One region of the Shewanella sp. MF05960 genome, then DNA from elsewhere that is predicted to be linked to it. Evidence: predicted binding sites of a transcription regulator. Region 1 holds the regulator's gene; each other region holds the start of a gene.
What was found. Region 1 encodes NrdR, which represses ribonucleotide reductase genes. Its sites were predicted from a motif close to AAACACNANATNTNGTGTTT; they were not measured.
Positions count from the first base shown of each region.

Region 2: a site for NrdR is predicted at 2,114-2,133, ahead of nrdD (anaerobic ribonucleoside-triphosphate reductase). Genes of this name have one in related genera too.
Region 3: a site for NrdR is predicted at 7,884-7,903, ahead of nrdA (class 1a ribonucleoside-diphosphate reductase subunit alpha). Genes of this name have one in related genera too.

Region 1 is NZ_JBOZPS010000001.1:139,224-150,277, forward strand. Features, by position in the region: gene ACROAE_RS00615 (hypothetical protein) at 1-889, shown strand, start outside; gene ACROAE_RS00620 (phosphatidylglycerophosphatase A family protein) at 995-1,486, opposite strand; gene thiL (thiamine-phosphate kinase) at 1,493-2,452, opposite strand; gene nusB (transcription antitermination factor NusB) at 2,540-2,944, opposite strand; gene ribH (6,7-dimethyl-8-ribityllumazine synthase) at 2,958-3,434, opposite strand; gene ribBA (bifunctional 3,4-dihydroxy-2-butanone-4-phosphate synthase/GTP cyclohydrolase II) at 3,558-4,661, opposite strand; gene ACROAE_RS00645 (riboflavin synthase) at 4,756-5,415, opposite strand; gene ribD (bifunctional diaminohydroxyphosphoribosylaminopyrimidine deaminase/5-amino-6-(5-phosphoribosylamino)uracil reductase RibD) at 5,480-6,625, opposite strand; gene nrdR (transcriptional regulator NrdR) at 6,698-7,147, opposite strand; gene glyA (serine hydroxymethyltransferase) at 7,250-8,503, opposite strand; gene ettA (energy-dependent translational throttle protein EttA) at 8,753-10,420, shown strand; gene ACROAE_RS00670 (hypothetical protein) at 10,740-11,054, shown strand, end outside.
Region 2 is NZ_JBOZPS010000013.1:66,930-77,983, forward strand. Features, by position in the region: gene ACROAE_RS13885 (DEAD/DEAH box helicase) at 1-841, opposite strand, end outside; gene rssA (patatin-like phospholipase RssA) at 1,031-1,975, shown strand; gene nrdD (anaerobic ribonucleoside-triphosphate reductase) at 2,193-4,310, shown strand; gene nrdG (anaerobic ribonucleoside-triphosphate reductase-activating protein) at 4,310-4,780, shown strand; gene ACROAE_RS13905 (NADH:flavin oxidoreductase/NADH oxidase family protein) at 4,767-6,005, opposite strand; gene ACROAE_RS13910 (TonB-dependent receptor) at 6,172-8,622, opposite strand; gene ACROAE_RS13915 (YibL family ribosome-associated protein) at 8,988-9,344, shown strand; gene ribA (GTP cyclohydrolase II) at 9,382-9,990, shown strand; gene ACROAE_RS13925 (hypothetical protein) at 10,044-10,916, shown strand.
Region 3 is NZ_JBOZPS010000010.1:92,075-103,128, forward strand. Features, by position in the region: gene ACROAE_RS12010 (amino acid aminotransferase) at 1-184, shown strand, start outside; gene ACROAE_RS12015 (hypothetical protein) at 310-501, opposite strand; gene ACROAE_RS12020 (hypothetical protein) at 498-1,394, opposite strand; gene serC (3-phosphoserine/phosphohydroxythreonine transaminase) at 1,624-2,715, opposite strand; gene gyrA (DNA gyrase subunit A) at 2,929-5,652, opposite strand; gene ubiG (bifunctional 2-polyprenyl-6-hydroxyphenol methylase/3-demethylubiquinol 3-O-methyltransferase UbiG) at 6,041-6,763, shown strand; gene ACROAE_RS12040 (HAD family hydrolase) at 6,877-7,539, shown strand; gene nrdA (class 1a ribonucleoside-diphosphate reductase subunit alpha) at 8,107-10,395, shown strand; gene nrdB (class Ia ribonucleoside-diphosphate reductase subunit beta) at 10,487-11,054, shown strand, end outside.

The DNA.
Region 1 (11,054 bases):
CACTTTTAATGCTCAACAGAATAAATTAACAGCTAACTTTAAAGACGCTTGCCAACTAACAGATTGGGATACTTGTAATGCGTTTTTTAGCCACAATAGCGAAACCATTAAACGTGTAATTCATACTCATCAAGCGAATATTAAAAAATACAATACATTAATTGCTATGCCCGATTGGCAAGAAAGCGATGAGTCTTTAACAACTCAACACCTACCTCACTGGAGCCTGCTTTTTCAACTAAGGGATTTAAGCATACTTGCAGCAATAAATAGACCTGACTCAACGCCCCATAAAATCGATGTTGATGCTGCGATAGCATTCTTAAACAAAGATGCTCATTTTTGGAATAACGTTTATCACTCCTCTCGTTCGGTATTAAGTCATACTATCGCCAATAATATGCTTAAAAAACAGCTGAGTTTTGCGAGTACTTTAGTGAAAGAAAATCCAAATATCGTGACGAAAAATACTACTTGGCAATCAGCTTTTACATTGTCTCAACGTGACTTTGAGCGTATTTTTTCAGGTGAATGGCTATTTTCTCGTAATATCATGCAACAAGCGGTTACAGATGCACAAAAAAACAGCGCGCCATTTTACGAAAAATGGTTGGTGAATACTTTTGTTCATCTCATTGATGATGATAATCTTCGTTCTGAGTATTTCGTCAATGTGGTCAAAGAGCCAGTGTTAGCCAGCTCATCAACACTTAAACAGCCTGATTATTGCGGCACTGACAATAAGTTGCAGCAATTATGGCAATTACGCTATAACCCGATTGGTAAAATATTAAGTTGTACTTATTATGAAACAGATCTGAAGCTGCGCGTCGTCAACATGAATAATGAAATAGAACAGCTACGCAACAATTTAATGTTGCCTCAATAAACTTTAATATCGTTGAGTTTGTAACAATAAGCATCAAATATAAAAAAAGAGCACATAGTGCTCTTTTTTTCGATGTTTAAGGCTTCGTTATAATTTATGGCAGCGTTATAAATAATACACAGCCAACTGCACGCCGATTAATGCAAATATTCCCGCTAAGACATCATCGATCATAATCCCAAAACCACCATGAACTTTGGCATCAAGCCAGCGGATAGGCCAAGGTTTAATTATGTCAAAAAAGCGAAATAATGCGAAACCAAGTACTAACCACATAATACCGACAGGCACCGCTATCATAGTGATCATTAAACCGACCACTTCATCCCACACAATCGCACCGTGATCATGGACGCCCATGTCTTTGGCGGCTTTTCCACAAATATAAAAACCAGCAAGCATACTCAACACAGTAATTAACAAGTATTGCGTTAAGCTTAATTGTTGCATTAATAGCACTATAGGCACAGCGGCTAAGGTGCCAAAGGTACCAGGTGCTTTCGCCGCTTTTCCGCTACCAAAGCCTAATGCTAAAAAGTGAATAGGATTAGCTAAAGACAGCTTATTGACGAATTTATCTTGAGTGATAAGTTTCATAATCGGTTAACTAAAATGTTCAAAAGTTCGGGAAACAGGGACAAATGCCTTACCATCGTCGACTAATTTAAGTTTATCACCAGCACAGATTTGGCCAATTTTGACAAATTTAACCCCTGCATGGATAAGCGCAGTATCAATAGCGCCACGTTGAGACTCTGGAACAGTAAACGCTAACTCGTAATCTTCACCGCCTGTTAACGCATAACTCAGCGCGTCTTCACGATTTAAGTTGGCTTTAAGTGAAGCAGATAACGGTATTTGATTCACATCGATAATAGCACCCACTTTAGAGGCTTTTAACACATGGCCAATATCTGACATTAACCCATCAGACAAATCAATCGCACTGGTGGCTAATGTTCTTAACGCTTGGCCTGCTAATACCCTAGGGGTTGGATAATAATGACGATTAATCAGGTATTCTTTATCTTCAGTATTAACGGTTTTAGTGCCTCTTAAAATATCTAAGCCTAACGCTGAATCACCTAATGTACCAGTGACATAAATCCAATCGCCAATTTTAGCGCCGGCACGTGTCAATGCTGTGCCTTTTATCACCTGGCCATTGATGGTGATGCTAATACTGCGCGGGCCGCGAGTGGTATCGCCACCAATTAATGCTACGCCATAATATTCTGCAATTTCAAAAAGCCCTTCGCTGAAACTTGCTAACCATGATTCATCCACACTCGGCAGCGTCAAAGCCAAAGTAAACCATGCTGGCTCAGCACCCATTGCGGCGAGATCAGATAAATTTACGGCTAAAGATTTATACCCTAATGCGTGGGCTGGAATGTCGGCTAAAAAATGGACATTTTCAACGAGAGTATCGCATGAAATCGCAATTGATTTGTTTTCAGCAGGATTAACCAAAGCGCAGTCGTCGCCAATGCTAAGCGCAACATCGCGTCGTTTTTGGCCTTTATTACGAAAGTAATGTTCGATAAGTTGGAATTCTTTCACATTCAGTTTGGTGCGGTAAACCGACCACCTTAATTTAGAAACAATTAATAGAAATGAAAAACGGTATCCGAAGATACCGTTCTGGTATTACTTTTGCTTCACAATCTTATCAAGCAGACCGTTAACGAACTTGTGACTATCGTCTGCACCAAACACTTTCGCTAATTCGATACCTTCGTTAATTGCCACTTTAAACGGCACATCTTTACGGAAGGTCAACTCGTAAGTTGCCAAACGCACGATAGCTTTTTCAACTGGTGAAACATCTTCGAAATCACGATCTAAATGTGGCTTTAGCAAATCATCAATCTGTGAAGTTTTTGACGCTACACCTGATAATAATTCACGAAAATAAGCAACATCTACACCATCAGTGTTCTGCTCAGTTAAAAACTCATGTTCTACGTCAGCAACATTGTTCTTACTTAACTGCCATGAATAAATGGCTTGAACGGCTAAACGGCGGGCCTTACGGCGCTCTGAAGGTTTCATACTTTTCCTACTATTACAGCTGTTGTTCTAGTTGTTGCAGTACGTTAACCATTTCAAGTAAACCCAGTGCAGCTTCGCCGCCTTTATTACCTGCTTTAGTACCTGAACGCTCAATAGCTTGTTCAATGGTATCTGTAGTTAACACACCGAATGAAACAGGTAGGTCATATTCTAAAGCAACTTGTGCAAGACCTTTGTTACATTCACCGGCAACAAAATCAAAATGAGGAGTACCGCCACGGATCACCGCACCAAGTGCAATAATGCCGTCAAACTTGCCACTCGCAGCAACACGCTTCGCCGCTAGTGGTAATTCAACTGCGCCAGGTACACGTACAACAGTGATGTTGTCGTCACTTACCTGACCGAAACGCTTTAATGTGTCTATTGCACCATCAAGCAGACTTTCAACTAAAAAGCTATTGAATCGCGATATTACGATCGCCACTTTGGCATTTTTCGCTTCGATATTACCTTGAACTACGTTCATTCTATCTTACCTAAATTAGCTAAAGCACCCGGCTCGGGGCAAAAAGAGGCGCTATGATATCACAGCCATTAGCCCTGAGCGCTATGCAATTAATGAAATTGTTAAATTTACCACTTGCCAACATTACTCGGCAATATAGTCCGTCACTTCTAAACCAAAGCCTGACAACGAGTGGTAACGCTTTGGTGAACTTAATAGGCGCATACTCGTTACACCTAGATCGGATAAAATTTGCGAACCGACTCCCACCCGACGTGATGTTCCTTGCCACATTGCGGGCGCTGGCGATTGGCCATTATCTTCAGCTTCAAACGCTTTTACTTTTGCCAATAACTGACTTGAATGTTCATCGTTACCCAGCAGCACTAAAACGCCGCCATCTGCTGCGATACGTTCCATGGCTTTCTCTAACGGCCAACTGCGTTTTTGATCGCGCTCAGAGTGCAGTAAATCGTTGAAGGTATTTTGCAAATGAACCCGTACCAAACAGTTTGCTTTAACCTCGTCTTTAACCAAAGCATAATGCAATTGATTATCGATAGTGTCTCTAAAGGTGACCATGGTAAATTCGCCATAACGGGTCGGTAATTTACACTGTGCTTCACGTACTACGGTGGTTTCATTGGTGTTACGGTATTCAATTAAATCGGCAATAGTACCGATTTTAATGCCGTGTTTTTCGCTGAATATTTCAAGATCTGGGCGGCGCGCCATGGTGCCGTCGTCATTCAAAATTTCGACAATGACACCCGACGGCTCACAACCGGCTAATCGCGCTAAATCGCAACCGGCTTCGGTATGACCAGCGCGCGTTAACACGCCACCTTCTTGTGCCATCAACGGAAATATATGACCAGGCTGTACTAAGTCAGACGCTTTAGCATCTTTAGCCACAGCCGCTTGTACCGTTAACGCGCGGTCGTGGGCGGAGATACCTGTGGTTACACCCGTTGCCGCTTCAATCGAGACGGTAAAGTTAGTCGAAAATTGGGCGTTATTATTGGTAACCATTAGCGGTAAATTAAGCTGCTGACAACGCGCTTTGGTCATCGTTTGGCAAATAAGCCCACGGCCGTAGGTTGCCATAAAGTTGATTGCTGCTGGCGTCACTTTATCAGCGGCCATAATCAAATCACCTTCATTTTCTCTGTCTTCATCGTCCATCAAGATAACCATTTTACCTTGACGAATATCTTCAATGATTTCTTCTATGCTATGTAGCGCCATTGTCAGACCTTTATATATTAAGAGTTTGCTTCAATACTGAAGTTGTCATTCTATTTTTATTTTATAAGTTAAGTGGATACAAAAGTTAATACGCTTAACGTAAGAAACCAGACTTGGCCAATAACTCCATCGTCACACCCGATGACGACTTAGCATGGTCTGCTTCAGGCTGCATTAACCGCTCTAAATAACGAGCAATTAAATCCACCTCAATGTTAACGTTATCACCCACTTTTAAATTCACTAATGTAGTTTCACCGGCAGTGTGAGGCACGATAGTTAATCTAAAACGACTTCCATCTACTTCATTAACGGTTAAGCTCACACCATCGATAGTAATCGATCCTTTGTGAGCGATATAGCGACTCAGTGTTGCGGGTGCTTTTAACCAAAATTCTAGCGCTTTGCCTCTGTAGGCACATTGCTCAACTTTAGCAATACCATCAACATGGCCGCTGACCATGTGACCACCTAACCTTGTTGTCGCCGTAACGGCTTTTTCAAGGTTTACTTGTTGGCCTACTTGATAATAACTAAAACCGGTTAACGCCACTGTTTCAGCTGAGATGTCAGCCACATAACCGTCAGCTAAGCGCTCTACCACGGTTAAACACACACCATTAGTGGCGATACTGTCGCCTAATTTCACGTCGGTTAAATCTAATTTACCACTGGCAACGGTTAAGCGAATATCGTTACCTTTGCGATCAATTTTACGTAATGTACCAAGGGCTTCGATTATCCCAGTAAACATAATGACTCACTTTTAACGTTTATACTTTGCTGTCGCTCAGACTTTTAGCCTTGGCAACAAGCAATTAATAGGGTTTGTTATATCTGAGGATATAACGCTTATCATTGCCAATACTGCGCTCATCAATGAGTTGCAACATGGGCGTTTGTTCTATGGAAGTATAATCTGGCAATTGCAGCATATTGCGTCCATGACTGCCAAGGATCTTAGGAGCTTGGTAAAGCACAATATCATCCGCTAAATTTTGTGCTACAAATGCACCCGCTAACGTTGAACCAGCTTCGACTAACACTGAATTGGTTGTGTTGCCTAAATACGTTAACAAGGCCAACAACGGGATTCTACCTACCGAGTCACACTCTAGAACTAAAAAAGACACATGCGCTGGAAATGTCGCTTTGACTTGCTCAGGATATTCACGACACGAGACCAATAAAATCGGGCTCAGTATAGAAAATAATTGTGGCGTTGCCGTTAGTCTTGCACGGCTATCTAATATGACTCTTAGAGGCTGAAAAATGTCATTCGGGTTAAGACGAGTTGTTAACTCACCTAATAACTCAAAACGGACATTTAAACTGGGATCGTCAATTAGCACGGTTTCAACGCCAGTAATTAACGCACAGTGACTGGCTCGATACTTTTGCACATCAGCACGAGCAGCGCTGCCTGTAATCCATTTTGATACGCCATTAGATAACGCTGTTTTTCCGTCTAAACTGGCAGCCACTTTAACCGTGACCCAGGGTAAACCGGTTTTCATGCGTTTCATAAAACCCAGGTTAAGTGCATAAGCTTGCTCAGTGAGTAACCCCACATCCACTTGAATGCCGGCCTCTCTTAACATTGCAATACCACGACCAGACACTTCAGGATTGGCATCTGTCACTGCGACGACCACTCTAGCAACCTTGGCATTTATCAAGCCTAATGCACATGGCGGCGTACGCCCATAATGACTGCAAGGCTCTAATGTTACATACGCTGTTGCACCCTGCGCAGTTAATCCATTTTCATTAACCATCTTTAGGGCGTTCACTTCTGCGTGTCCCTGGCCGGCACGTTGGTGATAGCCCTCACCGATAATCTGTCCATCAGCAACAATCACACAACCGACACATGGATTGGGCCGCGTGGTATAACGGCCTCGCTCTGCCAGCATAATGGCTCGGCTCATCATTTCAATATCGACGCTAGACCCGTTAGACATGGTTATCACTCTCGTTTGATATCATGTTAAGCACACAAAATAGAATTCAAAAAATTAGCGTTTAGTCGGTGATTATTTTTGCAGCTTGGCAATCGCTTCGCCAAATTGAGAGACATCTTCAAAAGCACGATAAACCGAAGCAAAGCGAATATAAGCCACTTTATCTAAGCTCATTAATTGCTCCATCATCAGATTACCAATCATTTCAGAGTCTACTTCACGTTCACCTGTTGCGCGCAGCGTTGATTTAATCTTAGTCAGAGCTTGATCAATTTCATCAATGGATACTGGACGTTTTTCCACTGCACGCAACATACCGCCGCGCAGCTTATCTTCGTCAAACGGTTGTCTGGTGCCATCACGTTTTATCACTCTAGGCATGACTAATTCAGCACCTTCAAATGTGGTAAAACGTTCATGACATTCGGTACATTCCCGGCGACGGCGTACTTGATGGCCATCGGTCACTAATCGAGAATCGATAACTTTGGTGTCGGTCGCGCTACAAAAAGGGCAATGCATTGAACCTCCTGCAGAAAACAAAATGGCCGCTAAAATTAGCGGCCATTAAAGTTTATCCTATTTGTTGAGCAAGGTTAACCTAAACCTCAACAGCAATAGTGATTAACCGTATACAGGGAACTTAGCACATAACGCCAACACTTGGCCTTTAACGCGCTCAATAACCGCTGTGTTAGATGCATCATCTAAAATGTCGCATATCCAGGTTGTCAGCTCTTTCGCTTCAGCTTCTTTAAAGCCGCGACGCGTAATGGCTGGTGTGCCGATACGCACACCTGATGTGACAAACGGTGAGCGTGGATCATTTGGTACTGAGTTTTTGTTAACCGTAATGTTGGCACTGCCTAAAGCGGCATCGGCTTCTTTACCGGTTAAATCACGACCGATTAAATCAACCAACATTAAGTGGTTTTCAGTTCCGCCTGAAACGATTTTGTAACCGCGCGCTAAAAATACTTCAACCATGGCTTTGGCATTTTTAACCACTTGCTGCTGGTATACTTTAAACTCTGGCTCTAATGCTTCTTTAAATGCAACCGCTTTGCCCGCGATAACATGCATTAATGGGCCACCTTGACCGCCAGGGAATACCGCTGAGTTTAGCTTCTTATACAAGTCTTCATCATCAGCCGCAGAAATAATAATGCCGCCACGTGGACCCGCTAAGGTTTTATGCGTTGTTGAAGTCACAACGTGTGCATGAGGCACTGGCGTTGGATAAACACCAGCAGCGATTAAACCTGCAACGTGCGCCATATCAACAAATAAATAAGCACCGATTTTATCCGCAATTTCACGCATTTTAGCCCAGTCAACAATACCTGAGAACGCCGAGAAACCACCAATCATCATCTTCGGCTTATGTTCAACTGCTAAGCGTTCCATTTCGTCGTAGTCAATTTTGCCAGACTCGTCGATACCGTAAGGGATGATGTTATAAAGCTTGCCAGAAAAGTTAACTGGAGAACCGTGAGTTAAATGACCACCGTGAGCGAGGTTCATCCCTAGAACAGTATCACCAGGTTGTAATAACGCCATAAACACAGCGCTATTAGCTTGTGAACCTGAGTGCGGTTGCACGTTGGCGTAAGTGGCGCCAAATAATTCTTTTGCGCGTTCTATTGCTAATGTTTCAACAACATCAACATACTCGCACCCACCATAGTAACGCTTACCTGGATAACCTTCAGCATACTTGTTAGTTAACTGAGAACCTTGCGCTTCCATCACACGTGGACTGGTGTAGTTCTCAGACGCAATCAATTCAATGTGTTCTTCTTGACGACAAGTTTCATCTTCAATGGCTTTAAATAATTCTGGATCGTAATCCGCAATATTCATCGCTTTCTTCAACATGGTAGCTCCAACATCAATTTCTATATAGTAGGGTTGCGCGGTATTCTACTCTGCAACGATGATCATTCACAGTATAAACAACATGAAATTCACTGTGTTCTGAATACAAAACGATTCAAGTTAATCCGCCGAGGTGGTATTTAATCTGCTTCGCTGCACCGCAAAATTAATTCCATAATCCCCTGTTGAGTTACGCAAAGAATACAGTAGAATTATCGTCATCTTTGTTGACAACTAGACTGAATAAACATGGCTCAATTTGTATATAGCATGCTTCGCGTGGGTAAGATTGTCCCACCTAAAAAGCAAATTTTAAAAGACATTTCATTAAGCTTTTTCCCCGGCGCTAAAATTGGCGTACTGGGCTTAAACGGTTCAGGTAAATCTACTCTGCTACGCATCATGGCCGGTATTGATACCGACATTGAGGGTGAAGCACGCCCAATGCCTGGGCTTAAAATTGGTTATTTACCGCAAGAGCCGCGCTTAAATGAGCAGCAAACCGTCCGCGAAGCCATTGAAGAAGCGGTAGGCGAAGCTAAAAATGCCTTAACCCGTTTAGATGAAGTGTATGCTGCCTATGCTGAACCCGATGCAGATTTTGATGCACTGGCAAAAGAACAAGGTGAATTAGAAGCCATTATTCAATCTCAAGATGCCCATAACCTTGACCGCATTCTTGAACGTGCCGCTAATGCGCTACGTTTACCAGAATGGGACGCAAAAATTGAAGTGCTTTCTGGTGGTGAACGTCGTCGAGTCGCGATTTGCCGTTTGCTGCTTGAAAAACCAGAAATGCTATTACTTGACGAACCAACCAACCACTTAGATGCTGAGTCAGTGGCATGGTTAGAGCATTTTTTACAAGAATATAACGGCACCGTTGTGGCCATTACCCACGACCGTTACTTCTTAGATAATGCTGCTGGCTGGATTTTAGAACTTGACCGCGGCGAAGGTATTCCATGGGAAGGTAACTATTCATCATGGCTGGAGCAAAAAGATGCACGTTTACAGCAAGAGTCATCAACTGAAAGCGCTCGTCAGAAAACCATTGCTAAAGAATTAGAATGGGTTCGCCAAGGTGCTAAAGGTCGTCAATCAAAAGGTAAAGCCCGTATGGCTCGCTTTGAAGAATTGAACACCAACGATTACCAAAAGCGTAACGAAACCAACGAACTGTTTATCCCACCTGGACCTCGCCTAGGTGACAAGGTCATCGAAGTGACTAATTTAACCAAGTCATACGGTGATCGGGTGTTAATTGATGACTTAACATTCACTGTGCCTAAAGGGGCTATCGTGGGTATTATTGGTGCTAACGGTGCCGGTAAATCAACGTTATTTAGAATGATATCGGGTGCAGAACAACCAGACAGCGGTTCGATTTCTGTGGGTGAATCTGTGCAAATTGCTTCTGTTGAGCAGTTCCGTGATTCTATGGATGATAAAAATACCGTGTGGCAGGAGATTTCTGGCGGTTTAGACATCATGCGCATCAACAACACAGAAATACCAAGCCGTGCCTATGTTGGCCGCTTTAACTTCCGTGGTGGCGATCAACAAAAAATCATTGGCACCTTATCGGGCGGTGAACGTAACCGTGTTCACTTAGCCAAGCTACTGCAAGCTGGCGGCAACGTATTATTACTCGACGAACCGACCAACGACTTGGACGTTGAAACTTTGCGTGCACTAGAAGAAGCGTTATTGGAGTTCCCTGGTTGCGCTATGGTTATTTCGCATGACCGTTGGTTCCTCGACCGAATTGCAACGCATATCCTTGATTACCGTGATGAAGGTAAAGTGAACTTCTATGAAGGAAACTATACTGAATACTCAACATGGCTAAAAGAAACACTGGGTACTGATGTAGTTGAACCACACCGCTTAAAATACAAGCGCATAAGCAAATAGCCTTGGTTCTTTACAAGTAACGTTTGGTTCTTTATAAGTAACGTTAGGCACTAAAACAGAGACTTCGGTCTCTGTTTTGCTTTATCAGGTTGATTTACGTTTATATTTATGCAGTTTCAATATAAACTCGCTTCAACATCTAGAAGTGTCAAAATTTTGTCAATTTATTGTGAGCAATGCACCACAATCTGTTTGTAAAGCCAAAATAACTTCAGTATTATAAATTATTAACGGATTATTTTGCTCTTTGCTGATAACACTCAGCGCATTACAGAGTGTTGATGGTTCCAGCTTGTAGAGAAATATTATGGAGAGATCAGTGAGATACGGTTCAATTAGCCTTGCTTTATTGTGCTTATACGCAAGCAATTCGTTTGCGGCACTCGAAGTCATCACCAATTCAGAAAAACAGACACTTAATAAAATCGAAACCGAATATGATATCGATAGCCTGCTGATCAATGTGAATGACAAATTCTCTCAACTTAATAAGAAAGCTTACGACGTTGAAGGCCTAAAGAAAACTATCGCATCAGAACAGCAACGTTATGATGAACTAATCGATGGTTTGCCTCAGGCTATCCGTGCAAAATCGGCATTGCCAGATACCTACAAACAAATTGAAGAGTCTGTA
Region 2 (11,054 bases), on a different contig from region 1:
TTAAGTCACCGCTCAATGCAGAGGTGGCAAAACCTTCTGCAGCTAATAATGTTGCTAAACGGTCGGTATCAGAGCGTGTTGCAGTAAACACAATCACTTGCTTGTGTTGTTCTTGCTTCAGAATATGCTGCAGCAATGCTTGTTTATGGTCTAAATGGTCTACCAAAATAATGCGCTGTTCAATGTCTTTATGCTCAGAATAAGACTCACCAATGGCCACATGGCTCGGTGATTTAAGCAACGTAGCAGCAATTTCGTTAATGCTGTCGTGATCTAGCGTGGCAGAGAACATCAACGTTTGTCGACGCTTATGATCGGCAGCATCGTTAATGGCTTTTAACTGCGGCGCAAAACCTAAGTCGAGCATACGGTCTGCTTCATCAAGTACCAGCAGCTCAAGCCCATTTAAAAAGAGGTGACGTTGCTGTAAGTGATCGGCAATACGACCTGGCGTAGCGACAATAAAATGCGGATCGCGAGCCAATGCTTTAGCCTGGTCGTTAAAGTTTTCGCCGCCTAATACACTGATTGCTTTGTATTGGGTGTTGGCCACCAATAAACGCAGTTGACCATATACTTGTTGAGCTAATTCGCGAGTGGGTAACAATACCAATACGCGTGGGTCTTTTTTAGACAAGGCGCGAGTCGAGATAACGCGTTGCATAGCGGGTAATAAAAACGCTAAGGTTTTACCTGAACCCGTTTTAGACGAGGCCATTAAATCTTTACCAGATAAGGCAATGGGCAGTGCTTGCGCTTGAACATCGGTAGGCGTGGTAATGCCAAGGTGCTTTAAACTGTCAAGCAGACGCTTGTCCAATTGAAAATCGGTAAATTGCAAAGGTAAATCCCCTAAAAAATGATAGCCACGGATTATAGCGGTTTCACTGTGCTATAGCCAACAAGAGTCGCTTTGGTTATGCTATTTTTTGACATCACTCATTTAGGTTGAAATTTTGATTTTGAACATCAACAAGTGATTCAATGAGTAATGACGTGTGAATAAATTCCTCGCTTGAAAGGATTAACGATGACAAAGCTGACTGTAGGATTAGCATTAGGCAGCGGCGCCGCAAAAGGGTGGGCGCATATTGGGGTCTTAAAAGGCTTAGCCGCATTAGATATTTATCCAGATAAAATAGCCGGTTGCTCTGTGGGCGCATTAGTGGGCGCGGCATACGCAAATGATCATTTAGCCGAACTTGAAACCTGGGTGAGCGGTTTCTCTAGTTGGGATGTGCTCGGATTAATGGATTTAGGTTGGCGTAAAGGCGGCTTAATCAGTGGTGAAAAAGTGTTTGATGTTTTAGCGGGCCGTATTGGCGATCTTAACATTGAACAGCTCAAGCGGCCCTTTGCCGCAGTGGCGACTGATTTATATTCTGGTCAGGAAATTTGGTTTAGAGAAGGAGATTTACGCCATGCCGTGCGAGCATCGTGCTCGATGCCGGGTTTTTTACCACCAGTACAACAAGACCACCGCTGGTTAGTCGACGGTGCGGTGGTTAATCCTGTGCCGGTGTCTTTGTGCCGTGCCATGGGCGTCGATATTGTTATTGCAGTTGACTTAAATGGTCATCGCCGCGGCCATATGCACATGTTGCCTGAACAAGTCAAAAGCCGCGTGCCTAAACCTTCTGAACCGATAGAAGAGAAAAAGCAGTTAGAATCAGGCTTTATGGATTTGTGGGGCAAAGGCAAAGATTATATGAGCGGCTTGACCGATAAATTTTCGCTCGGAGGAGGCAAGTCTCATCCAGGAATGATCGCGGTGATGTCACAGTCGATGGACATTTTAGAGCAGCGCCATAAACGGTCTCGTTTAATGGGTGAGCCACCAGATATTTGCATCGTGCCTGAAGTGTTTGATATTGGCACAATGGAGTTTCATCGTGCTAAAGAAGCCATTAAAGCGGGTGAGGCCGCGGTACACGATATTGCCCATTTACTTAAAGCAACGTTAGCAGGACATTAATTTCTTACAGCAGGCCACAGGTAGTGAGGTGGCCTGCCTCTCGCCAATTTAGTGTTTGACTACCTCGCTTAATGTTATACCCATCAGTCTGCTTTCTTATGATCTGGATCAAAGAAGCTTCGCCCAATATAGCGCCTAATACACAGCATATAGTGTTTATTGATACTGCTGCGCCGATATATGGTGTTTGTTGCGGCATTCTGAAAAGGTGGATTGTATGCTTGTTGTGGTGAAAAGGGACGGATGCCGTACTGCGTTTGACGCAAGTCGTATTAAAGATGCGGTAGTGGCTGCAATGGATTCTGCGGGGCAAGCAGATCACAAATATGCACTTGAATTGGCTGAAACGGTACAAGCGCAAATGGCTGATAAAGCCCAGGTAGATATTCATGACTTACAAGATGCCGTTGAAGTCTTGTTAATGTCGGGTCCATTCAAATCTGTTGCGCGCCATTACATTGAATATCGCCATGATCGCGATAAACACCGTGAAGCACAAAGTAAATTAAATTGCGCTATTCGTGGCTTAGTTGAACAGTCTGACAGTGCCATTTTAAACGAAAATGCCAATAAAGACGCCAAGGTGATTCCCACTCAACGTGACTTGTTAGCCGGAATTGTGGCTAAGCATTACGCCAAAACGCATTTGCTCCCAAAAGATGTGGTCGCCGCCCATGAAAAAGGCGAAATCCATTATCACGATTTAGACTACGCGCCATTTTTCCCGATGTTTAACTGTATGTTGATTGATTTAGCAGGCATGTTAACTCATGGCTTTAAAATGGGTAATGCTGAAATTGACACGCCTAAATCCATTTCGACTGCGACAGCGGTCACGGCGCAAATTATTGCCCAGGTGGCGAGCCATATTTATGGTGGCACAACCATTAATCGCATCGATGAAGTGTTAGCTGAGTTTGTGCAAAAAAGTTATCAAAAACACCTTGCAGTGGCGAAAAAGTGGCAAGTAGCCGATGAAGAAGGTTTTGCGATGACGCAAACCGAGAAAGAATGTCACGATGCCTTCCAGTCTTTAGAGTATGAGGTCAACACCTTACATACCGCTAACGGACAAACACCCTTTGTGACCTTTGGCTTTGGATTAGGGACCTCATGGGAATCGCGGTTAATCCAACAATCGATGCTCACAGTGCGCATGGCTGGCCTTGGAAAAAACCGCAAAACAGCAGTGTTCCCTAAATTGGTATTTGCGATTAAAGATGGCGTTAACCATAAAGCAACTGACATTAATTACGGCATTAAAAAAATGGCGCTCACATGTTCAAGTATGCGCATGTACCCCGATATTTTAAATTATGAGCAAGTGGTCAAAGTCACCGGTTCGTTTAAAACTCCAATGGGTTGTCGCTCCTTTTTAGGCGCCTATGAAGAAAACGGGCAACTGGTGCATGAAGGGCGTAACAACCTCGGCGTGGTGAGCTTAAACTTACCGCGTATTGCCTTAGAGGCAGATAACGATGAGCAACGTTTTTATCAGTTACTTGAAAAACGTTTATTAATCGCTCGTAAAGCGCTCGATACCCGTATTGCCCGTTTAGAAGGCGTTAAAGCCCGTGTTGCACCGATTTTATATATGGAAGGTGCGTGTGGCGTTCGCTTAAAAGCGGATGATGATGTCAGTGAAATTTTTAAAAATGGCCGCGCGTCTATTTCATTAGGCTTTATTGGTTTGCACGAAACCATCAATGCCATTTATGGTGCTGATAAACATGTGTTTGATGATGCTGCACTTCGCGATAAAGCGGTGGCGATTATCAGTAAGCTCAAGCAAGCTACCGAATCCTGGAAACAAGAAACCGGTTATGGTTTTAGCCTATACAGCACCCCAAGCGAAAATCTATGCAGCCGTTTTTGTCAGCTTGATACCGCACAATTTGGCGTCGTTGCGGGCGTGACCGATAAAGGCTATTACACTAATAGCTTCCATTTAGATGTTGAGAAAAAAGTTAACCCGTTCGATAAAATTGATTTTGAACAGCCTTATCCGGCAATCGCTAATGGTGGGTTTATTTGCTACGGCGAATACCCCAATATGCAACATAACATTGAAGCATTAGAAAACGTGTGGGATTACAGTTACAACCGAGTGCCTTATTACGGCACCAATACTCCCATTGATGAATGTTATGATTGCGGCTTTATTGGTGAGTTTAATTGTACCAGCAAAGGTTTTGTTTGCCCCAAGTGTGGCAACCATGAGCCGAGCCGTGTGTCGGTGACTCGCCGGGTATGTGGCTATTTAGGCAGCCCAGATGCAAGACCATTTAATTTTGGTAAACAAGAAGAAGTTAAACGCAGAGTGAAACATTTGTAATGCATTACAGTGCTTATCACAGTGTTGATGTAGTCAATGGCGAGGGCACCCGCTGTACGTTATTTGTCAGTGGGTGTGAACATGCGTGTAAAGGGTGTTATAACCAAAACACCTGGCGACCTGATGCTGGCCACCTATATATTCAAGCGCTTGAAGATCAAATTATTGCAGATTTAAATGATAACCGCATAAAGCGTCGAGGCTTAACGTTGAGCGGTGGCGATCCACTGCATCCTGTTAATGTTGAAACCATACTCCAATTAGTTAAACGGGTTAGGCAAGAATGTCCAGACAAAGACATTTGGCTGTGGAGCGGTTATCAGCTTGATGAGTTAAGCGAGGCGCAACAAGCTGTGGTTGCACTTGTTGATGTATTGATTGACGGTAAGTTTGAGCAAGAAAATGCTGATCCCGCGCTATTGTGGCGCGGAAGCAGTAATCAGATTGTGCATCGATTTACCCGTGAGTGATCCCGAGCATCTTGCGATAACGTTTTGTCCGTTGTTTGGTTTTAAATTGATCGACCAATAAACTCCACACTGGTGAATCATCGGTTTGTGGTGTGTGTCCCTGGCTCATACGTCTTAATTGACGTTTAATGATGGCCATCGTCGCTAATCCCGCCAACGGCTTACTTTGCCAGTCGACTCTCGGTAACTCTGGCGTAAAGTCGGGCTGAGTTTGCCAGGTGTTTACTAAGCTAGGGTAAAATGCCAGTGCACTGGCAATGCCACATAATGCAAAGCCTGCATCGAGCACTTGTTCGGCAACGGCTTTACGCCGAATGCCTCCGGTTAACATTAATGGAATGGGCGAACTTGCCACTAATTGGCTGGTTAAACTGAGAAAATAAGCTTCGCGGGCGAGGGTTCGTTCGTCTGCACTTCTGCCTTGCATGGCCGGTGCTTCATAACTGCCGCCAGATAATTCCACCATATCAACCTGATATTGCGCCAGCATAGCAATGACTTTTTCGGCATCGTCAATATCAAAACCGCCTCGTTGAAAGTCAGCTGAATTAAGCTTAACTGCGATATCAAATTTATCTCCGCAGCGCAGCCTGACTTGCTTAACCACTTCAAGCAGTAACTTTGATCTATTTTCAAGACTGCCGCCCCATTCATCGCTGCGCTTGTTAGTGAGCGGTGACAAAAATTGTGCGAGTAAATAACCGTGGGCAGCATGGATTTGCACACCATCAAAGCCTGCTTGTTGGGCCAAACTCGCTGTGGTCACAAAGCGGTTAATCACATCATAAATATCATCATGAGTCATGGCTTTAGGCTGTGAAAACATCGATGAATGCTTGCCTAAATCTAATGCGATAGCCGACGGCGCTAGGTTTTTACCGCCCATGGCTTTAAACACTTGTCTGCCAGGGTGGTTTATTTGCATCCACACTCGGGCCTGTTTTTGCTTAGCAATGCTGGCCCACTGTGTAAATGGCGCTATATCACTATCGGCCTCTAACGCGACGCCACCAGGACCTGTCATGGCATAACGGTCAACCATGACATTACCGGTAATCATTAAACCCACGCCACCTTTTGCCCACGCATCGTAAAGTGCAAGCAGCGCGCTATCAGGTTGTTGTTTTGCATTGGCAAGATTTTCTTCCATGGCGGCTTTGGCAACACGGTTAGGGATGATGCCACCGTTAGGCAAGGTATATGAGTTAACTAAACTGTCGGCCATTAAATATTGTCCTTAATGAAGGGGAGTAGATTATCCCTCTTTATTGATTAACCTGAGTTCAGGTTGATTAATGCCCGTCATCATAAAGTAATACCCCCATAAACAAAAACACTGCCAAGCACGGTCACGTGCTGGCAGTGTGTTGTGTTGTGTTGAGTGGTGTTGATTAGATACGGTAGGTTACCGTTAACTTAGCGTTACGTTCTTCGCCAGGTAAACCGCCTAGGAACATGGCTTTGTCGTAATATGACTTGTTAAGTAAGTTATTAATATTGAGCTGAATTTTATACCGTTCAACATCATAGCTGATGGCCGTGTCAAATACGGTGTAACTTGGCACATAACCGTCTGGAATACCAAATGAGCTTGAGTTGGTGCTGCGTTCACCGACATATTCAGCCCCTAAGCTTACCGATACTGGCGCGGGTAAACTCAGTTCTGCTGCATAAGTCACCCAGGCACTTGCTGTAAGGTATGGCACGCCTTTCTGGTGTTGACCATAATCACTGCTATTAGGATCTTGATTGTCGCGAGCATCTTGGTAAACGCCATTAACGTTCACTTTCCACTGTTCATTTAAATTGGCATTTAAATCGAGCTCGACGCCTTTAGTATCTTCACTGCCGTCGTAAAAATAAGGGTCTATTGTAGAGGTTACCGCACTGCTGTCGTAGTCAGGGTTACTGTAGGCAATATTAGTCCGTGATGATTTAAAAAAGACTAATGAGGCTAATAGTTGATCATCAAACGCTTTGAAACGCACGCCTAAGTCATTACTGACCGATTCTGAGTCTTCGCGGTCGGCTTCATTGCCGGTAACATCGCCCAACACACTGTAGGCTGTACGACCTTTAGAGTGATTAACGAAAATTGAAACATCATCCGTTGGCATATACGTTAAGCCAAGATTGAAGGTAATTCCGTTATCTGTTGTGTCCGCTTCTGGTTGTGGCTCAGCTAAGCTTGAGCTGTAACGGGAATCAACACCGAGATGTTCATAGGTTTGCTTAATTTCATTAAATGCCACCCCAATACGGCTGGTAAAGCCAGCACCAAGGTATCCGACATGTTGTACGCCTAACCCCCATGCGGTGACGGTTTTATTGTAATTACTGGTCAGTAATGGATCGTAATCTTCAAATTCGCCTTCGGCCCAGTTGGGGTTACGAATATCGTAAATGTATGGCAGGGTACCTTGGTAAGATACATCGCCATTGCTGTCTTTTAATACGTAATCGGCATCCCAAATTGAGTATTGTTTGAAGCGAATTGTGCGGTCTTCAAAGTTAGCATTAATCAGTAGTTCGTTTTCGATATTGCCAATGTCAAAGTCGTAACGTAAGTCAGCAAAGTATTGCCAAGATTGTTCATCGGCAGAAACTTTACGATACTCCTGACGGCGAGCGGCGTAAGGATATAACACTTCATCTTCAACTAACGGCGCGCGTGGGTCTTGGTTAATGATGCCATTTCGTTCCCAATACACGTAGTTATACGCGCCAGTTTGGCGAGCAAAACTGGTTTCATAATTTCGGTATTGCAATTGTTGGTTTAAAAACAGGTTATCGGTTAAGTAAATGTTGTGAGTCAGTTTGAAACGTAACTCTTCACCTTCGTTATCTTTTGCCATTGGTGAAATTAAGCCATTGTGACCAAAATCGTAAGGTGTTTCACCATCTGATGCACTCAGTGAATTAGCCAGTTGTTGACGCTGCTCATCGGTAAGCTGCACGCCACTGCTGGTAGGGTCATTAACCAAATCTTGCCAACTTACCTTGTCTGCCGTTTTACCATCAACAGAAGCCGCATTATAAATCCGGATTGGGTGGCCAATGGAATCTACGGGAATAGAATCGTTTATGTAAGCGGTAGACAGCATGAGGTTTTGATTGTCGTTCAACACAAACTTTAGCGAGCCGTAGACTTCGTCGCGGTCGGTTCCTAAATCGCGGTATCCGTCACTGCGAGCACTTTTGGCTACCACACGATAGGCGACATCGTCAGTGACAGCACCTGTGCTATCAGCCATAAATGAATATGTGTCCCATTGACCCACTTCAGCTTCCATAACATGCTTACTGACAAACTCTGGCTTCTTTTCTATTAAATTCATTACGCCGCCAGCGCTTCCCATTCCGTACAATCCGGTTGCAGGGCCTTTTAACACTTCAACTGAACTGACATTAGTGAGCGAACGGGTAGGGTTAAAGGTGTTGCCAAGTCCTGCGCCACCATACATGCCGTCATAGGTGTAGTTTGCTCCTAGGCCTCGAATGACGAGGTTGTCACCAATACCGTAGTTATTACCCGCTTGGGTCACACCACTGATATTACGAATTAAATCTTGCATGTTACTGACGCCTTGGGCATCGATTAATGCTTCGTCAACAATCACTACCGCAGCGGGGGTTTCCATCAGCGACATATCTGATTTCGTTGCAAGGCCAGAATTCATTACCACTTGGTTTTGGCGACCATATACGGTAATGCGTTCATAATCCTCAGATGATGCTTGAGTTGGAGTATTTGATTCTGTTGGCGTTGAGTCTTGAGCATAAACAGGAAATAAAACACTTTGGCAGGCAATAGCCAGTAGCGAGAGTCTTAGCGATGTCATAACGGATACCTTTGATGGAATTGCTGCGAATGATAATGATTATCATAAAGATTGCAATGAGGTTTACACATAAATGTGATAAAAACGTTTGCGAGAACGCGAGACTGCACAATGTTTATCCGGTTTGGTTGTAGAATAAGCACTGGATAAATAAAAAGGGTGTTTTAGGGCGTTGCCTTTTTTTTAAAATCATTGTTTAACATGACACTTGAGAGGCATAAAGTTGTTGGCTGATTCATATATGCAGTGTTTGGTTGTCGCATATTAGGTGGGTTTGGGTATATAATCTGCATCCGAAAAGGTGTTGTGAGGTATACAACTAAGTAGCCTATTCAATAACACACCAAAGTATTTAAGGTAACCAAATGAATTTAAAGCAAGAACTGCAAACATTAAATGATAAGTTAGACAAGTTTCGTCGTAAATTAGCAGCGGCTGAACAACGTGGTGATGCCACGGTTATCATGCAGTTTAAGAAAGAGATCGCCACTGTAACTAAGCGTATTGCCAGCACTAAAGGCCAGCAAACTCGTGAGTTAAGTAAAGAAGGCACAGCGTTAAAAACACTTGGCTTCAAGCGTTCATTAACGAAAGCTGAACAAGCTGATATGGGCAAATTGAATAAGTCTGTAAAAGGTCTGATTGTGGTGCATCCAATGACGGCATTAGGCCGCGAAATGGGCATTAAAGAAGTGACTGGTTTTGCCCCTGCTAAGTTTTAATATTTTCTTTTACAGTTAGTTGTCGTAAGGTTAATTCATGTCGATAAAATATATCGCAACATCTAAATTACCCACTCCTTGGGGTGTTTTTGACATGCACGGTTTTGAAGAAACCGCGACAGGTAAAGAACACGTTGCATTGACATTTGGTCAACTTGATCCCACTCAAGCTATGTTAGGTCGTATTCATTCTGAGTGCTTAACAGGGGATGCATTATTCAGCTTGCGCTGTGATTGTGGTTTTCAATTACAGGCTGCGATGCAGAACATTGCAGAAAAAGGTCAAGGCTTTTTGCTGTACCTTCGCCAAGAAGGTCGTGGTATTGGTTTGTTGAATAAAATCCGTGCTTACGAATTACAAGATGCCGGTGCCAATACCGTTGAAGCCAATGAGCGTTTAGGCTTTGAAGCCGATATGCGTAAGTACGACATGATTTTACCTATGCTAAAAAAAATTGGCGTAGAAAAAGTCAGCCTAATGACCAATAATCCGCGTAAAGTCATGGCGATGCAAAATGCAGGTATTGAAGTCTCTGAACGTATTCCACTGCAAGTGGGTAAAAATCGGTACAACGAGTCATATTTGAAGACCAAATCAACTGAACTTGGTCATATGATGTCTGAATACCATTTCAACGACGAATAAGCAGATCGAACAATAACGATATGGTGATAAATCAAAGGCGACATCATAGTCTTGTGGGTTTATCATCGTGTCGTTTTTTACGTTCAGCTTGGCTTGTTTCTGCACTCGTTTTACCTTCCATCTTGACGACTCATCATGCTGCTGCCGCAGAAGAGATAACCTCCGAACCCGATGCTTCACACTACGCTTTCGCCAATTATTTAGGCAGCGGTATTTATCGCACCTCTGGGCAAAGTGCGGCTGTGGTGAATATTCCTTTAGGCTTTGATCTTGAAGAGTCTGACGATCATCTGTTGAAATTACGCTTAACGGCATCATTTGGTTTTTTTGATTATTCTTTTAATGACTTGCCTGGTGGTAGTTTTCCTAAAAGCGTCGGTACGCTAACTCTGACTCCTGGTATTGAATATCATTGGCTGGTGGACGACCAATTGACGTTAGAGTCTTACGTGGATTTGGGATACGGTCATAACTTTTCGACCCATAGTCATGTGGGTATTTACTCTACTGGCTTGTCGAGCCTGTATCGTTTCGGCTCCGCTGAATACAGCCCTGTGTGGGTTAATCGTCTTTACTATGCAGGTTATAAGAGCAATCAAAACGACAGCACTGAAGGTTATTCGGTGCTAAAAACAGGTATTGATTTTGCCTTGAATTACGATTGGCAATGGGATGATATTCGGGTTGAACCGAGAGTGTTTGTTGCAGGGCACTGGTACTTTAACCAACTTAAGTTTGTCACGCCAGTCGGTGAAAATGTCCTAACGTCATACACTTATGAAATCGGCTCGACTTTGGCTTTCTCTAAACCGATTAATTTTTCGGCTATTGGCTTAGACAGTGTTGAAATTGATCATATCGGGTTAAGTTATCAAGTCGGCGGCGGTTTAAAAGTATGGCGCTTGATTTTTGAATTCCCGTTATAGACTATTTAAACGGGTGATGGGCGTTACATTATTTAAAGTGTAATTAATTACACTTTAAATATTTACACTGTAAGAGTGTGCATTTAAAAGACATCAATAGCCGAAACGTAAACAAAAAAAGTGCTGAATATTCAGCAC
Region 3 (11,054 bases), on a different contig from region 1:
CTTTAGCTTTATCGCTCGTCAAAAAGGCATGTTCTCATTTTTAGGTGTTAACCCAGAGCAAGTTGCAACGCTTAAACAGCAATACAGTGTGTATATGGTCGGTTCAAGCCGCATTAGTATTGCCGGTATTAGTGAAGCGAACGTTGATTATTTGGCAAAATCAATTGCTGCGGTAATCAAATAACCCGAGTTATGTCATTGCACAAACAATAAAGCCGACTACTTAAGTCGGCTTTATTGTTTCATTATAGTTTGTCGCACTATAGTTTATTGCATTATAGTTTGTCTCATTAGACTTTATAAAATGTGCTAAGTAAAATTTGGCCAACTATCAAACGGTTGCTTTTCTAATACCATGTTGCCTTTTTCATCTTTAGAGATGTTTATCCACGCCTGCCAGTTTTCATAATCAATATCGGGACAGTCTAAACGGTAATGACTGCAGCGACTTTCTTTACGCATAATGGATGCTTTGAGCTTCATTTCTGCGGTGATAATCATATTCTCAGTTTCGTGCGCCAAGCGAAGTGCATGTAAATCGTCCCCATTAACATCGGGACATGGTGCTCATATAGCTCCTCAACATACGCTAACGCCGCTTGCATCATGCGCTCTTTTTTAATGTAAAGCACAAAGTTAGGTATCATCACGCCCTGTAACACCTGAGTCACCCAGGCAGGGCTATAACCACGTTGACGCTTTAATGGCACTAAAATTTGTTGGTTAACCAATGCCAAATATTGTTCAGACACATCCAACTTACTGGCCATTCCGAGACTGTCATTTGCCGCAGCAGCCCCAGCGATGGCCCCTTGTACAGCAGAGCCCGCCAACGATGAACCGATTTGAGTATAAATACCGCCCGACATATAAGAACCTAAGGCATCACCTGCTGCATATAAACCAGGAATCGTCGACAACCCTTGGGCATTGATTGGCACCAGACCTTCTGACTTATGGATTGCCATCCCGGCACTCGAACCGCCGACTTGCTCGCCGCCCATACCAGGTGGGCCAGAATGGCCTTTACTTGACACCAGGCTACGAAAAAAACTAGCTTCTGGTGGTTTAGGTGGAGGACCAGATTTTTTAAAGGCTTCTGGCACAAATGGTCCCGCGGGAAAGATATTAGTTTGACTAACAGTTTGCTGCTTAACCGCTTCACCTGGGCGTTGTGGCCTTGGTGGCATCATCATAACAGGCGCACCTTGAGTGTATGCTTGATAATTCATATCGACACCCAAATGATGATTAATTTGCGCAGAGGTAATCGACGGCTTTTCTTCAATTTGTCCATGACAATTATCATAACTTGAACCTGAGTTTTTAGCCGAACCAGGATGCCCATCATTCCATTCTTTACCCGTGACTTTAGCACCAATTTTATAGGCCATGATGGTACCGTCATGGGTTAAATCACATACCGGAAAAATCGACTTTTTATGTAGAATAACGACACCTCGAAGTCTCTGCCGCGCAGTTGTAAATGTGAATAATGGCCAACAATTCGCTGCAAAAACAACCTTGAAAGATCAACAGGCCCTATACATAACAAAAAAGATCCTCTCGGGATCTTTTTGGGGTTTAACGCTTCAGTTGAGGTGTTAACAATGGCAGTAACCGTTAAGCGTGTTGAGTGGCAAATTGATTCATAAAGTTAACCAGTTTTTGCACACCGGCTAATGGCATAGCATTGTAAATACTGGCGCGCATGCCGCCAACAATACGATGACCTTTTAGCGCAACTAATCCCGCTTGCTCTGCTTGCTTTAAAAACTCGCCGTCAAGAGTGTCATTTACCAATTGGAAGGTGACATTCATGCGCGAGCGATTGTGCGGGGCGACACCATTTTTATAAAATGGATTTGAATCGATACACTCATATAGTAAAGCCGCTTTTTGTTGATTAACGTCAGCCATCGCACTCACGCCACCATTAGCCGCTAACCAGGCAAACACTTCTGATGCTAAATACCATGCAAACGTTGGCGGTGTATTAAACATTGAACCATGCTCAACCGCAACACGATAATCCATGATCGATGACTGTGGTAAGCTGGGTAACTTCAGCATATCGTCACGTACAATCACAATCGATAAGCCCGATGGGCCAATGTTCTTTTGCGCACCCGCATAAATAAGCCCATATTTGCTGACATCAATGTCATGCGACATGATGGTTGATGACAGATCGGCCACCACTGGCCATGGGCTGTCTAGTTCTTCAAAGATTTCAATCCCATCAACCGTTTCATTTGAACAGTAATGCACATAACGGTAGTCTTTATCGATAGCATTGAGATCAGGTAAGATAACTTGATTTAATCCGTCCACTTTTTCAACGATATTGATACTATCAATTTGGCTTTCACCAACTAATTTGTGTGCTTCTGACACGGCAGCTGACGACCATTGGCCACTGACTAAATATAAGGCACGACCGTTATCACCTAAAAAGTTGTTCACCACATTTGAAAACTGAGCGCGGCCTCCACCGTGCATAAAAAGCACATGGTAGTTTTTAGGAATATTCATTAACTGGCGCAAGGTCACTTCCGCTTGCTCCGTTAACGCGATAAATTCCTTACTACGGTGACTAATTTCCATCACGGAAACGCCAAGGCCATTCCAATCAATTAATTCCTGTTGTGCTTTTTGCATCACAGCTTGAGGTAACATCGCAGGACCCGCACAGAAATTATAAATCGCGCTCACAGACAACTCCTTGACTCAGTTTGTATTCATACCAATCATATTTACTCTCTGATAATCCATACGATTGGTATCATTATGTTTAGCGGTTAATACTAAGGACTTTATTTGCAGTTGAATAGGCCTTTATTTGCCTATTTTGATGAATAATTTTCCGTAAAATAAAACGAGCGCCATTAGGCGCCCGTTATCGATGTGATGAAGTTAACTGACAGGTTATTCCTGCTCGTCAGCCTCTGCATCATCTTCTACATCAGAACTTGCAGACTCAACTGTTTCACCTTCGGCGACTTCGCCTTCAATGATGTCGACAGGCACGATGACATTGCCTTCTTCATCTAACAACTCTTCTGTTTGGATTTCATCAATACGCTGCAAACCAACGACTTTCTCGTCATCTGCGGTACGAATGATGGTCACACCTTGCGTGTTACGGCCAATAATTGATACGCCTTCAGCAGGGGTACGAACCAATGTGCCTTTGTCACTGATTAGCATGATTTCGTCGAAATCACCGACTTGAACCGCACCGACAACTGAACCGTTACGCTCGCTCACTTTAATCGATACCACACCTTTAGTGCCACGGCTCTTCGCTGGGTATTCACTTAGCTCTGTACGCTTACCGTAACCGTTTTCAGTTACCGTTAAGATTGCGCCATCACCTTTAGGAACAATCAGTGAAACCACTTTTTGACCGTCTTCAAGCTTAATACCACGAACACCCGTTGCTGTACGGCCCATTGGACGTAGAGCAATGATTTCTTCGCCAGTTTCAGCATCAATCTTCACTTCACCAGTCACTGAGTCACGGGCTTTTTCGTTAAAGCGAACCACTTTACCTTCGTTAGAGAACAACATGATGTCGTCGCTACCTTCAGTAATATCAACACCAATCAATTGATCGCCGTCTTTTAGGTTTACAGCAATAATGCCGTTTGCACGAGGGTTACTGTAAGCCGTTAATGCTGTTTTCTTAACGGTGCCGTGTGCTGTTGCCATGATGATAAATTTATCATCAGCATACTCACGTACAGGTAAGATTGCAGTAATGTGTTCACCGTCAGACAGTGGTAACAAGTTAACAATTGGGCGACCACGAGCAGTACGGCTCGCAAGCGGTAATTGATACACTTTTAACCAATACATTTTGCCAAAGTCAGAGAAGCACAAAATGGTATCGTGAGTATTAGCAACCAGGAGTTTTTCAACGAAGTCTTCGTCTTTTACTTTCGTCGCCGCTTTGCCTTTACCACCACGACGCTGCGCTTGGTAGTCAGACAATACTTGGTACTTGGCGTAACCTAAGTGCGATAAGGTCACGACAACGTCTTCTTCATTGATTAAGTCTTCAAGACTCATGTCAATTTCGTTAGCGTTGATAATTGTGCGACGTTCATCACCGTATTGCTCAAGAATTTCGGCTAACTCTTCTTTAATCACTTCCATTAAACGTTCTGGACTGCGAAGAATTAATAACAATGCCGCAATAACAACTAATAGCTCTTCGTACTCAGCTAAAATCTTGTCATGCTCTAAACCGGTTAAACGGTGTAAACGTAATTCAAGGATAGCTTGCGCTTGTTGTTCAGTTAAATAGTATTTGCCGTCACGGATACCGTACTCAGGCTCTAACCATTCTGGGCGCGCTGCATCATCACCTGCTTTTTCAAGCATGCCTTGTACATGGCCTAATTCCCAACCTTCAGCCACTAATTTAACTTTAGCTTCTGCTGGTGTTGGAGAAGCTTTGATTAATGCAATGATTGGGTCGATGTTAGCCAGTGCAATGGCTAATGCTTCAAGGATATGAGCACGTTCGCGCGCTTTACGTAATTCAAATACGGTACGGCGGGTAACCACTTCACGACGGTGAAGAATAAAGCACTCGAGCATTTCTTTAAGGTTAAACAATTTAGGCTGACCGTTAGTCAACGCCACCATGTTAATACCAAAAGAACACTGCATTTGCGTTTGAGCGTATAAGTTGTTTAATACAACCTCACCCACTTCACCGCGTTTGATTTCAATCACGATACGCATGCCGTCTTTATCAGACTCATCACGTAATCCGCTAATGCCTTCTAATTTTTTATCTTTAACAAGCTCAGCGATTTTTTCAATTAAACGCGCTTTGTTAACTTGATAAGGAATTTCGTGAACAATAATGCGTTCGCGGCCGTTATCTTCCGTTTCTACTTCCGCTTTCGAACGCATAATTGCGCGACCACGGCCAGTGTTATACGCATCGATAATGCCCTTACGGCCATTGATTGACGCAGCTGTTGGGAAATCAGGACCTGGGATATATTCCATTAACTGCTCAATTGATAAGCTTGGATCATCAATTAATGCTAAACAGCCTTTAACCACTTCAGTTAAGTTGTGTGGTGGAATATTGGTCGCCATACCTACCGCAATACCTGATGAACCGTTAATTAACAGGTTAGGTACACGTGTCGGTAAAACAGCAGGAATAAATTCGGTGCCGTCATAGTTAGGTACGAAATCGACGGTTTCTTTTTCAAGGTCGGCAAGCAGTGAATGCGCCAACTTCTTCATACGAATTTCGGTATAACGCATTGCTGCTGCAGAGTCACCGTCGACCGAACCAAAGTTTCCTTGTCCGTCAACCAGTGTATAGCGTAGCGAGAAAGGCTGTGCCATACGTACAATTGTATCGTATACAGCGGTATCACCATGTGGGTGATATTTACCAATTACGTCACCAACGACACGAGCGGATTTTTTATATGGTTTGTTCCAATCGTTTTTCAATTCGCTCATTGCGAACAATACGCGACGGTGAACTGGTTTTAAACCGTCACGGACGTCAGGTAATGCACGACCTACAATTACACTCATGGCGTAATCAAGGTAAGAATTCTTAAGTTCGTCTTCGATATTAATTGGCGAAATAGATGATGCCAGATCAGTCATAAACTGCGCGTTCCCCTAAAGTGAGCTGACAATAAATCTTCCATATTATTATCTAGCTTAAAAACGTGATTTGGCATTCTAACACAGATATTTAATGTCGCCAGAGCAAACACTAGCCAAATGCCCACTACTGTATAAAAATTATAAAAAAGCTAATATTTTCAGCTGGATTAGATTAATCACACCATAATATACGAACAATTTTATGCCGACATAAAGGCCAAATTGCTGATGGTTTAAGCGCTTTGTATTATAAAAAATGTTCATACAGGTTCTAAACGGTGATTTTATAAGCAAAGCTAAGTCGCAAAAGCACAATGTTGGCTTCTATTCGTGAAGGTTATCGTTATAATAACGCCCATACTTTATTAGACAGTTAGGTTAACTTATGTCAGACGCTGAACAATCAACAGCCAATGTTGATCCGCATGAGATCGCAAAATTTGAAGCCATGGCACAAACCTGGTGGGATCTTAATGGCGAGTTCAAGCCATTGCATTTACTTAATCCGCTGCGATTAAATTATATCGACCAAACCGTGAGCGGCCTGTTTGGTAAAAATGTCTTAGATGTGGGCTGCGGCGGCGGTATTTTATCTGAAAGCATGGCGCGTATTGGCGCGAATGTTGATGGTATCGACATGGGCACAGAGCCATTAGAAGTCGCCAAGTTGCATGCCTTAGAAGCAGGTATGACTGTCAATTACCTTAAAACCACCGCAGAAAATCACCGTGACACTCACCGAGAATATTATGATGTGGTCACCTGCATGGAAATGCTTGAACATGTACCAGACCCGCAATCGGTGGTCCAAGCGTGCTGCGACATGGTCAAACCCAATGGTTTTGTTTTTTTCTCAACCATTAACCGCAATATGATGTCTTATCTGCAAACCATTATTGGCGCCGAATACTTACTGAAAATGTTGCCTATTGGCACTCACGACCACAGTAAATTTATTCGTCCATCTGAGTTAATGGCACTGGTCGATAACACGGACTTATTGTGTAAAGATGCATTGGGCATTACCTACAACCCACTGTCTGGCGTATTTAAATACACTAACAGTGTTGATGTAAACTATATGATCGCCACCCAGAAAACCGACTAAATTGGCTTAGCTCAACACGCTTCGCAACAAAAAGCCGATAACGCCATGTGTTACCGGCCTCTTCTCTGTGTTCATCTTCGCGACGGTTCAACGCTGATATAAGGAATAATAAAGTGCAGAAACACGATGTTAAAGGGGTGTTATTTGACCTTGATGGCACATTAGCCGATACCGCACCAGATTTAGTCCATGCACTTAATCTCAGTTTAAATGATGCCGGGTTTAGCGCTCAGCCACTGGATAAAATGCGTCATGCCGCATCACACGGCAGTTTGTTTTTAGTTAAAACAGCAATACCCGATGCCGATGAAGCATTGCAAGTGCTTATTCAACAAGGTTTATTACAGCATTATGGCCGTATCAATGGCGATCTCAGCCGTTTATTCGATAACTTACCTGAACTACTGACATTATTAGACCAGCAAGGCATTCCTTATGGTGTGGTCACCAATAAGCCTGCTCGGTTTGCTCGTCCATTGGTCGAAAAGCTTGGGTTAACCTGTCAGTTAAAAGCCATGATCAGCGGCGACAGCACTCGCCATGCCAAGCCCCACACCGCACCGATGTTGTTAGCTGCACAACAAATTGCCACGCCACCTGAACATATTTTGTATTTAGGTGATGCAGAGCGTGACCTTGTCGCGGCGCACAATGCCAACATGCTTGGAGGCATAGCACTTTGGGGTTACTTATCTGCCACAGATACGCCAGATTTATGGCCATCGAAGCACCAATTTGAACATGGTGCATCCTTAAGGCAATTTTTTAGCGAATAACCCATTTATCATCAGGTCATACTCAACGCACGAGGACATGGTTACAGATGAATTTGTCAGTTTGTTGTAGCCAACCATCCACTTTTTTACCTGCGGATCAAATACAGCAAAAGATCAATCTAAAAATTGACATGATTTTTTGATCGCTGCTTATTTTAGCGATCAAAATTTTCTAATCTATCGCATAAAAAAACATCAACCATGAAAAACACTATATAAATTTGGGCTCTAGGGTTAGCCGTTACTAACCCCGCTCTTTATCCTCAACTTATCCACAAGAAGTTAATGTAATTGTGGCTTGCAAATCAGCTCAAACCTCACTATCTTGTATCTCAGTTTATAAATAACACCATATCTTGTGTGTGGGTGACAATCAAAACACTACGCTGTGTGGGTATTAAAGTGTAGATGTTTACTGAACGTACAGTAGATGTACATTGCCGTAAGTGGCATTCAGGATGATTGTTTTAACATGGAACTGTTTTGTGATTTGTTCTGATCGAATAAAGTAACACTGCATCCTGAACGCGATCACATGACCGGATATCGAACCAAGGCCTCTCTTCAATGAAAAGCAATATGACAGTCACTAAACGCAGTGGCGAACGTGAAACTATCGATTTAGATAAAATTCACCGCGTGATCACTTGGGCAGCCAAGGGATTAAAAAACGTCTCTGTATCTGAAGTTGAACTTCGATCTCACCTGCAGTTTTTTGAAGGCATTCCAACAGAAGCCATTCATGAAACCATTATTAAAGCCGCTGCCGACTTAATCTCGCCAGAATCGCCAGATTATCAATTCTTAGCAGCTCGCTTAGCAGTATTTCATTTACGCAAAAAAGCCTTTGGTCAATTTGAACCACCTAAGTTATATGACCATGTGACGCGTCTAGTGGAAATGGGCAAATATGATAAGCATATTTTGGCCGATTACACGCGCGAAGAAATTGAAACATTAGACACCTATATCGACCACTGGCGCGATATGAACTTCTCTTATGCTGCAGTTAAGCAATTAGAAGGCAAATACCTAGTGCAAAACCGTGTGACTCACGAAGTCTACGAAAGCGCTCAGTTCTTGTATATTTTAGTGGCAGCGTGCTTATTTGCGCGTTACCCAAAAGAAATTCGTCTGAAGTACATTAAAGACTTTTATGACGCGACGTCTCTATTCAAAATTTCATTACCTACACCTATCATGTCTGGCGTGCGCACTCCAACACGTCAGTTCAGCTCTTGTGTATTAATTGAATGTGATGACAGCTTAGATTCAATCAACGCGACCGCATCGTCTATCGTTAAATACGTCAGCCAACGTGCTGGTATTGGTATTAACGCTGGTCGTATCCGTGCGTTAGGTAGCCCTATTCGTGGCGGTGAAGCATTCCACACTGGTTGTTTACCTTTTTACAAGTATTTCCAAACTGCGGTTAAGTCGTGCTCTCAAGGCGGCGTACGTGGCGGTGCAGCAACACTTTTCTATCCGTTATGGCATTTAGAAGTCGAGTCGCTACTGGTGCTTAAAAACAACCGTGGTGTTGACGACAACCGTGTTCGTCACCTTGACTACGGTGTGCAGTTAAACAAATTAATGTACCAGCGTTTGATTAAAGGCGAATACATCAGTCTATTTAGCCCATCAGACGTGCCAGGTCTTTACGATGCCTTCTTTGAAGACCAGGTAGAATTTGAACGTTTGTACTTACAGTATGAGCAAGACAGCAATGTCCGCAAAAAACAAATCAAAGCGGTTGAACTGTTCTCGTTAATGATGCAAGAGCGTGCCTCAACTGGCCGTATTTACATTCAAAACGTCGATCACTGTAATACTCACAGCCCGTTTGATTCTAAAGTAGCGCCAATTAAGCAATCTAACTTATGTTTAGAAATTGCATTACCGACGAAACCATTGAATAACATCAATGATCCAGACGGTGAAATTGCGTTATGTACTCTGTCTGCACTTAACTTAGGTGCCATTGAAGATTTATCTGAACTTGAGCCATTAGCCGATTTAGCAGTACGTGCGCTAGATAACTTATTGGATTACCAAGATTACCCAATTATTGCCGCGCAAACGAGTTCGATGAATCGTCGTACTCTTGGTATAGGCGTGATTAACTTTGCTAACTACTTAGCGAAAAACGGTAAGAAATACTCAGACGGTTCAGCAAACAACCTGACCCACAAAACCTTTGAAGCAATTCAGTATTACTTATTGAAAGCTTCAATGAACTTAGCTAAAGAGCAAGGTGCATGTCCGTTATTCCACGAGACAACCTATTCGAAAGGTATTTTACCTATCGACACCTACAAACGCGACTTAGATAAGATTTGTGACGAGCCATTACACATGGATTGGGAAACATTACGTAGCGACATTAAGCAATACGGTTTACGTAACTCAACCTTATCGGCATTAATGCCGTCTGAAACCTCATCGCAAATTTCAAATGCGACTAACGGTATTGAGCCTCCACGCGGATTAATTAGCGTTAAGGCCAGTAAAGACGGACAATTAAAACAAGTTGTACCTGACTTTGACCTCCTCAAAGACAAGTACGAATTGCTTTGGAACATGCCAAACAATGATGGTTACATCCAACTTGTTGGGTTAATGCAGAAGTTTATCGACCAGGCTATTTCGGCTAACACTAACTACGATCCAAGCCGTTTTGAAGGCGGTCGTGTACCAATGCAAACCTTGTTAAAAGACTTGCTTAGCGTATACAAACTGGGCATTAAGACATTGTATTATCATAATACTCGCGACGGTGCTTCGGATCAGTTTGACGACATTATTGCCGTCGAAGAAGAAGACGATGGCTGTGGTGGCGGTGCGTGTAAGATATAGCTCCTTAGTTTTTATAAAAGTATCACTTTATGTATATTTAGCGGGGGCCTTCCCCGCTTTTTGAAAAATGCGTTTTCAGGACACCTAAATAATGGCTTACTCAACATTTTGTCAAACACCTAACGATTCGACTAAAGAACCGATGTTTTTCGGTCAATCGGTTAACGTGGCACGCTACGATCAACAGAAATATGAAGTCTTCGAAAAACTCATTGAAAAACAATTATCGTTTTTCTGGCGTCCAGAAGAAGTTGATGTCAGCCGTGACAAAATTGATTTTGGTAACTTACCTGAACACGAACAGCATATTTTCTTATCTAATCTGAAATACCAAACCTTACTTGATTCAATTCAAGGCCGCTCACCAAATGTGGCATTTTTGCCTTTGGTATCGCTACCAGAATTAGAAACGTGGATTGAAACTTGGTCGTTTTCTGAAACCATTCACTCGCGTTCGTACACGCACATTATTCGTAATATCGTTAACAACCCGTCAGTGGTGTTTGACGATATTGTGCAAAATGACGAAATCTTAAAGCGTGCCGGTGATATTGCCGCTTATTACGATGACTTGATTAACCTTACCCAAATTAATAACTTGTTAGGAGAAGGTACACACGTCATTAACGGTATAGAAATCACCGTTAATTCACGTATCC